One region of the Streptomyces sp. NPDC048416 genome, then DNA from elsewhere that is predicted to be linked to it. Evidence: riboswitches for the same ligand, from Rfam matches in the RefSeq annotation. Region 1 holds a riboswitch; the other holds the start of a gene.
The links. Region 1 has a riboswitch for S-adenosylmethionine ahead of thrC (threonine synthase). Riboswitches for the same ligand answer to the same signal wherever they lie in the genome.
Positions count from the first base shown of each region.

Region 2: another riboswitch for S-adenosylmethionine. It lies ahead of ACGFW5_RS18600 (aminotransferase class V-fold PLP-dependent enzyme); the one in region 1 lies ahead of thrC (threonine synthase).

Region 1 is NZ_JBICXU010000021.1:76,359-80,563, forward strand. It holds gene ACGFW5_RS24185 (trehalose-6-phosphate synthase) at 1-982, opposite strand, end outside; gene ACGFW5_RS24190 (glucosyl-3-phosphoglycerate synthase) at 1,069-2,016, opposite strand; SAM riboswitch class I at 2,150-2,312, shown strand; gene thrC (threonine synthase) at 2,329-3,675, shown strand; gene ACGFW5_RS24200 (MoaD/ThiS family protein) at 3,973-4,205, shown strand, end outside.
Region 2 is NZ_JBICXU010000013.1:45,846-50,050, reverse strand. It holds gene ACGFW5_RS18610 (cytochrome bc complex cytochrome b subunit) at 1-653, shown strand, start outside; gene trpD (anthranilate phosphoribosyltransferase) at 846-1,910, shown strand; SAM riboswitch class IV at 2,011-2,128, shown strand; gene ACGFW5_RS18600 (aminotransferase class V-fold PLP-dependent enzyme) at 2,377-3,810, shown strand.

The sequences.
Region 1 (4,205 bases):
CGACCCGCTCGCGCCACTCGGGGCGCGTGTCCAGCAGGTGCCGGTAGGCGTGCAGGCCGCGCACGATGTTCTTGGACAGCTCGGTGCGGTCGACCCGCACGATCGCCTTGCGGCCCGCCCCGATCTGCTCGCGCAGCGCGACCATCCGCTCCTCGACGTCGCCCTGGTGCGCGCGCTCCCGCAGGAAGTCGCCGTCCGCGCCCAGCGGGTGCACCGCGATGTCCGTCGTCCGGGTGGGCCCGCCGCTCGTCCCGTGCCGGAAACGGCGCCGGCCGTCGCCGTGCGGGGTGATCAGGTCCGCCTCGCCCTCCAGTATGAGCACCACCGCGTCCGCGAACGCCGATGCCCACCGCCAGGTGAGGAACCCGAGCCGGTCCGCCCCGAGCATCCCGCGCAGCAACTGGCGCGCGATGTCGTCCGGGAGCATCCGGAAGTAGTCCGCAGGCGCCCACGGCGTGTGCGAGAAGTGCCCGATGCGCAGGTCGGGGCGGAGCTCACGGAGCATGCCGGGGACCAGCGCCAGGTGGTAGTCCTGCACCAGGACGCGCGCCCCGTCCGCCGCCTCCGCCGCCAGCGCCTCGGCGAAGGCCCGGTTGTACGCCTCGTAGGACGCCCACTGCCGCCGGAACTCCGCGTCGAAGACCGGTTCGAGCGGCGTCTGGTACAGCATGTGCTGGACGAACCACAGCACCGAGTTCGCGATGCCGTTGTACGCGTCGGCGAATACGTCCGCCTCGATGTCCAGCATCCGGACGCCCTGCTCGCCCACGCCCCGCCGCACCGCCTCGCGGTCGCCCTCGCCGAGCGCCGCGCACACCCACACCGAGTCCACGTCGGAGCCGATCGCGCTGAGCCCGGAGACGAGGCCGCCGCCGCCCCGCCTGGATTCGAGCGAGCCGTCCTCGTTGAGGACGTACGAGACGGGGCCGCGGTTGGACGCGACGAGGACCTGAGCCCGGGGGGATGTGTGCGCGGTGACCATGATGCGGAACCTAGCCCGCCCCGCAATACCTCAAACACCCGTACGCCCGACCCCATGGACGGGATCGAGCCACCCCTCTGGACCGGTTACGCCGCCCGGTGCACCTGGTACTCCTCGATCTCCCGCATCGGGGGCCGCTCCTCGGTGTCCACCGCGTACGTGCGCGGCACGAAGCCGTGCTCGCCGCGTTCGAACTGGGTCAGCTCGGGGCGTACGAGGTGGCCGCGGGACAGCCGCAGCTGGGCGGTGCGGTAGATCGCGGCGGCCATCCGGCCGAGCGCCTGGCCGTCCTGGTGGCGGTGCTTGCGTACGCCCACGTCGACCTGGGCCAGCGCGTCGAGCCCCACCGTGTGCAGCGCGTCGACGAGGAGCGCGAGCTCGACCCCGTATCCGACGGGGAAGGGAAGCCGTTCGAGCAGGGCGCGCCTGGCGGCGTACTCCCCGCCCAACGGCTGGACGATTCCGGCCAGTTGGGGCCAGTGGAGGTTGAGCAGCGGGCGCGCCACCAGCTCGGTGACCCGGCCGCCCTGGCCCGCGGCCGTGCCGAGCGGACGGTCGTACATCGCCTTGACGAAGTCCACGTCCGGGTCGGTCAGGAGCGGCCCCACGATGCCGGAGACGAACGTCGCGTCGAAGTCCTTGAGGTCGGCGTCGACAAAACACACCACGTCGCCGCTGGTCACAAGGAGCGAGCGCCACAGCACCTCGCCCTTGCCGGGCAGCGCGGGCAGCGCAGGCAGGATCGCGTCGCGGTGCACGACCCGGGCCCCGGCGGCGGCCGCGACCTCGGCCGTACGGTCGGTGGAGCCGGAGTCGACGACCACCAGTTCGTCGACGAGCGGCACGGAAGCGGTCATCAGCTCCCGCCGGACCGTGGCCACGATCTCGCCGACCGTGGCCTCCTCGTCGAGCGCGGGCAGCACCACGCTGACGGTCGTTCCCGTACGGTGTTTCGCGGCCAGCATCCGCTCCAGCGGCCGCTCGGCCGCGGACCAGGAACGCCTGCTCAGCCAGCGTTCCACCTCTTCCAGCACGGTCGTCGGCCTCCTTGTGTGATCCATCTCGCGGTTCGGACGACTATCTCAAGCGTCCAGGGCTTCGGTTACAGTCTTGAACAACGCGAGGGACCGTCGCATGCCGGGGGTCCCCACGCCGACAATCGAATACCGCTCATCCAGAGGGGCAGAGGGAAACGGCCCGTTGAAGCCCCGGCAACCCTCCAGTCGGTTCTCGTCGATCACGTACGCACGTCGATCAAGACACGAGGCCACCGGCTAGGGAAGGTGCCAAATCCGTCTCATGGCGAAGTTCGCCCTGAGGAAGATGAGGAGAAAGGGCCTCCCTCCATGTCTGCACAGACTGCCGAAAGCCGCACCACCGCCGAGACCACTTCCGGCACCCCTTCCACGACCTCTTCCGGTACTGCTTCCGGCACCCCGGTCGATCTCGGTCCGGCGTCCGCGCTTTCCTGCCGCGAGTGCGGCCAGCGTTTCGAACTTGGCCCGATCTTCGCCTGTGAACTGTGTTTCGGACCGCTCGAAGTGGCTTATGACCTGCCGCTCGGCGACCCCGAGGCGCTGCGCAAGCAGATCGAGGCCGGTCCCGAGAACATCTGGCGTTACGCGCCGCTGCTGCCCGTCCCCGCCGACGTGGCCGACAAGCCGAACCTGAACCCCGGCTTCACCAAGCTCGTCAAGGCCGAGAACCTGGCGCGCGAACTGGGCGTCGAGCCCGGCAAGCTGTTCGTCAAGGACGATTCCGGCAACCCGACGCACTCCTTCAAGGACCGCGTCGTCGCCCAGGCCCTTGAGGCCGCCCGCGCCTTCGGCTTCACCACGCTCTCCTGCTCCTCCACCGGAAACCTCGCCGGCGCGGTCGGCGCCGCCGCCGCGCGGGCCGGCTTCCGCTCCTGTGTGTTCATCCCGCACGACCTGGAGCAGGGCAAGGTCGTCATGGCCGCGGTGTACGGCGGCGAGCTCGTCGGCATCGAGGGCAACTACGACGACGTGAACCGCTTCTGCTCCGAGCTCATCGGCGACCCGCTGGGCGAGGGCTGGGGCTTCGTCAACGTCAACCTGCGTCCGTACTACGGCGAGGGTTCCAAGACGCTGGCGTACGAGATCTGCGAGCAGCTCGGCTGGCAGCTGCCCGACCAGCTGGTCATCCCGATCGCCTCGGGCTCGCAACTCACCAAGATCGACAAGGGCCTTCAGGAGCTCATCAAGCTCGGCCTGGTCGAGGACAAGCCGTACAAGATCTTCGGCGCCCAGGCCGAGGGCTGCTCCCCGGTGTCGACGGCCTTCAAGGCCGGGCACGACGTCGTACGCCCGCAGAAGCCGGACACCATCGCCAAGTCGCTCGCCATCGGCAACCCGGCGGACGGCCCGTACGTCCTGGACATCGCGCGCCGAACCGGCGGTGCGGTGGAGGACGTCAACGACGAGCAGATCGTCGACGCCATCAAGCTGCTCGCCCGCACCGAGGGCATCTTTGCGGAGACCGCGGGCGGCGTGACCGTCGGCGTCACCCGCAAGCTCATCGAGGCCGGCCTCCTCGACCCGTCGCTCACCACGGTCGTGCTCAACACCGGTGACGGACTGAAAACCCTGGACGCGGTGGCCGCCACGTCCCAGGCGACGGCAACCATCCGCCCGAGCCTGGACGCCTTCCGCGACGCGGGCCTGGCCCACTGAGTCCTTGCCGGACGACGGCGAGGCTGAGGCGGGCCTGGCCCGCTGAGCCTCTGCCGACTGGCGGCCGGGCGGCCCGGGTCCGGCTCGGCGCGGGTCCGGCTCGCTGCGCCCGTGCCGCTTGACGGCGCGGGTACCGGCCTGCCGGGCCGCTGTCGGTGACGATGCGGGTGACCGCCGACCGGCCACCGACCGCCCGCCGACCGGCCGCTGACCCGTCTTGCCGACGACGCGCCGGAGCCCCGACGCCTGGCGCGCCGCCCGGACCACTGCTGAACGATCGACTAGGAGTACCGAACCATGAGCGTGAACGTCCGCATCCCCACGATCCTCCGCACCTACACCGGCGGCAAGGCCGAGGTCACGGCCGACGGCGCGACCCTCGCCGAGGTCATCGCCGACCTGGAGAAGAACCACACGGGGATCGCCGCACGCGTCCTGGACGACCAGGGCAAGCTGCGCCGCTTCGTCAACGTGTACGTCAACGACGACGACGTCCGCTTCGAGCAGGGTCTGGAGACGGCGACGCCCGA
Region 2 (4,205 bases), on a different contig from region 1:
ACCTGTGGGGCCACACGCTCGTCCTGGGCGTGTTCATCCCGCTGCTGGTCTTCCCGCTGGTCCTGGCGGCCATCGCGGTGTACCCGTTCATCGAGTCCTGGGTCACCGGCGACAAGCGCGAGCACCACATGGCGGAACGGCCGCGCAACGCGCCGACCCGTACCGCGTTCGGTGTCGCGTGGATCACCTGGTACATGGTGCTGCTGATCGGTGGTGGAAACGACCTCTGGGCGACCCACTTCCACCTCTCGATCAACGTCATCACCTGGTTCGTGCGGATCGCGTTCTTCGTCGCTCCGGTCCTGGCGTTCATCGCCACCAAGCGGGTCTGCCTGGGTCTGCAGCGGCGCGACGCCGAGAAGGTGCTGCACGGACGCGAGTCCGGCATCATCAAGCGGCTGCCGCACGGTGAGTTCGTCGAGATCCACGAGCCGCTGGACGCCGCTGCGCGCTACAAGCTCACCGCGCACGAGCAGTACAAGCCGGCCGAGATCGGCCCGACGGTCGACGAGAACGGTGTCGTCCGCAAGGTCTCCCGGACGCAGAAGCTGCGCGCCAAGCTCAGCAAGGGCTACTACGGCGAGGGCAACCAGATCCCCAAGCCGACGGCCGAGGAGTACAAGGAGATCACGAGCGGCCACGGCCACCACTGATCCCCGCTTGACCTGACGGTCGCCACAACCGAGGCTCCGGCCCGGCCCCTTCACGGGGGCCGGGCCGGAGTCTTTTCACGGCGTCCGCACTGCGGGCACGGGCGCGGACCGCCCGGCGCCTGTCGATAGGCTGACGGGCGGTATCCCGTCCTTTGTGACCACCCCCGTCCCTTGTGACCACCAGGAGCGAGCATGAGCGCTGTTACCCCCACCGGAGGCGACACCGTGGCGGCCTACTCCTGGCCGGGTGTCCTGGACTCACTGCTGAGCGGCGCCGACCAGAGCGAGGACGCGACGGCCTGGGCGATGGACCAGATCATGAGCGGCGAGGCGACCAACGCCCAGATCGCGGGCTTCATGGTCGCCCTGCGCGCCAAGGGCGAGACGATCGCCGAGATCACCGGTCTGGTGCGCACCATGTACGAGCACGCCCACCTGATCGAGGTGCCGGGGCCCAGCGTCGACATCGTCGGCACCGGCGGCGACGGCGCCAAGACCGTCAACATCTCCACCATGTCGGCCATCGTGGTGGCCGGGACCGGCGCCAAGGTCGTCAAGCACGGCAACCGCGCCGCGTCCTCCGCCAGCGGCGCATCCGACGTCCTGGAAAAACTCGGCGTCAATCTGAAACTGTCGCCGAAGCGGGTGGTGGAGGTGGCCGAGGAGGCCGGGATCACCATGTGCTTCGCGGTGACGTTCCACCCCGCCCTGCGGTACGTGGCCGCCGCCCGCAAGGAGCTGGGCATCCGCACCACCTTCAACGTGCTGGGCCCGCTCACCAATCCGGCGAAGGTACGCGCCCAGGCGACCGGGGTCGCCGATGTGAGGATGGCTCCCATCGTGGCGGGCGTGCTCGCCGAGCGCGGTTCGTCCGCGCTGGTCTTCCGCGGCGACGACGGCCTGGACGAGCTCACCACCACCGCCACCTCGCGGGTCTGGGTGGTGCGTGACGGCGCCGTGCGCGAGGAGGCCTTCGACCCGCGCGACGTCGGCATCCAGATCGTGCCCATCCAGGCCCTGCGCGGCGGCGACCCCTCGGAGAACGCGGAGATCGTCCGCCGGCTCCTCGCCGGGGAGCGGGGGCCGGTGCGCGACGCGGTGCTGCTCAACTCGGCGGCCGCGCTGGTCGCCCTGGGACCCGGCGGCGGCCCGCTCGCCGAACAGCTCGGCGCCGCGATGACCCGGGCCGCCGAGGCCATCGACTCCGGGGCGGCCGGGCGGACCCTGGAGCGCTGGGTCGCGGCGAGCAACGCGTGAGCCGTACGCCATCGGCCGGACCCTGATGTGACGTGAGGCGCAGTCCGGATCGCGGACTGCGCCTTGCGCACGCGGCGACGTGTGGCAGGATGCTGTTCAAGGTCATGAGTGACAGCGATTTAGGCCCCGGCTCGCTGTCCGGCAACCCTCCGTCCGTGGCGGGGTGCCCCGGGTGAAGACCAGGTCGTGGGCAGCAAGGCCCACGGCAAGCGCGGACCCCTGGACATCGCGTGATGTCACAGCCCTGGGGTCCTGGTCCTCAAGGGAGCAGTCTCGTGAGCAAGCGAATGCGATAGGGCGTACCGCCCCTTCTTCACCCTCCTCCGCGCAGCCGCCTGAGTGCCGCGTGTCTGAGGACAACCCCCGTGCACAGCACCGCAGTTGAGCCCTCCCCTTCGGGACGGGGCCGCGCTGCCGTACCCGGGGTCCGAAGCCGACTCGCCTTGCCCTGCTGGGAGATACCGCCATGTCCGCACGCCCCGCCGCCCCCGCCGTCGCCGCCCCCACCGTCATCGAGTCCGCCGTCGTCGAGGCCGCTGTCGTCGAAACCGCCGAGCCCTGCTGTGCGGCGCCGCTGCCGGTGCTCGGCCGCGATGTCACCGTGCCGCTGGTCACCGGCGGCGAGGTGACGTACGCCGCCCTCGACTACGCGGCGAGCGCGCCCGCCCTCCAGCGGGTCTGGGACGACGTCGCCGCGTACGCCCCCTACTACGCCAGCGTGCACCGCGGAGCCGGCTACCTCTCGCAGCTCTCCACCGACCTGTTCGAGAGCAGCCGCGTCACGGTCGCGGAATTCCTCGACTGCCGCCCCGGTGACCAGGTCGTCTTCACCCGCTCCACCACCGACTCGCTGAACCTGCTCGCCCAGGCACTCCCCGCCGGCTGCCAGGTCTTCGTCTTCGAGACCGAGCACCACGCCTCGCTGCTGCCCTGGCAGGACGCCCACGTCACGTACCTGGACGCGCCCCGCACCCCGCGGCAGGCCGTCGAGACACTGGAGCGCGCGCTCGCCGACCGTGACCCCTACGGGCCCGCGCTGGTCTGCGTCACCGGCGCGTCCAACGTCACCGGAGAGCTGTGGCCGGTACGCGAACTCGCCGCCGCGGCGCACGCCCACGGCGCTCGCATCGTGCTCGACGCCGCCCAGCTCGCGCCCCACCACCCCGTCTCCGTAAGGGAGTTGGACGTCGACTGGGTCGCCTTCTCCGGGCACAAGCTGTACGCGCCGTTCGGCTCGGGCGTGCTGGCGGGCCGCGCGGACTGGCTCCAGGCGTCCGCTCCGTACCTGGCCGGCGGCGGCGCCTCCAAGAAGGTCGCCCGGCGCGCCGACGGCGGCGTGGACGTCGAGTGGCACACGACGGCCGCGCGCCACGAGGCCGGCTCGCCCAACGTCATCGGTGTCTACGCCATCGCCTCCGCCTGCAAGGCGCTCACCGAGGCGGGCTTCGACGCGCTCGTCGAGCGGGAGCGGCACCTGATCGCGAAGGTCCGCGCGGGGCTTGCCGAGGTCCCCGCGGTGCGGGTCCTGTCGTTGTTCGGGGACGACGCGCCCCGGGTCGGCGTCATCTCGTTCGTCGTCGAGGGCTGGAACAGCTCGCACTTCGCGGCGGCGCTCTCCGCGGAGTACGGGATCGGGGTGCGCGACGGGCTCTTCTGCGCCCACCCGCTGGTACGCACGCTGCTCGGCAGCGACCCGCAGGACCCGGGGGAGTGCGGGGCGCCGGAGGCCGAGCCGGGTGAGCGCTCGCTGAACGCGATCCGGGTCAGCTTCGGGGCGGGCACGCCGGACGAGCACGTGGAGCGTTTTGTGGGGGCGGTGCGGGGGCTCGTGGCCGAGGGCGCGAAGTGGCAGTACCGCACGGAGTCCGGCCGCTGCGTCCCGGCGGCCCAGCCCCGCTGAGCCCCACCGCCCTGCGGCTCCGCCCCAGACCCCGCCGCGCCTGTACGGCGTCCCCCACTGCCCTGGGGCTCCGCCCCAGACCCCGCCCGCGCCTGGCCGGCCCTCGTCCTCCCCCACTGCCCTGGGGCTCTGCCCCAGACCCCGCCGCGCCTGAACGGCGCTCGTCCTCAATCGCCGGACAGGCTGAAGATGCCCATGCTGTCCGGCATCGCGCAGCTCGGGGTGTCCTACAGAGGCGCGGGACTGCGTCATTGCGCGGCTCCGCCGCGGTGGGCGCGAGGGGTGGTTCGGGGTGCCCTACAGGGGCGCGGGACTGTGTCGTTGCGCGGCTCCGCCGCGGTGGGCGCGAGGGGCAATTCCGGGCGCCCTACAGGGGCGCGGGGAACTGCGCGCGA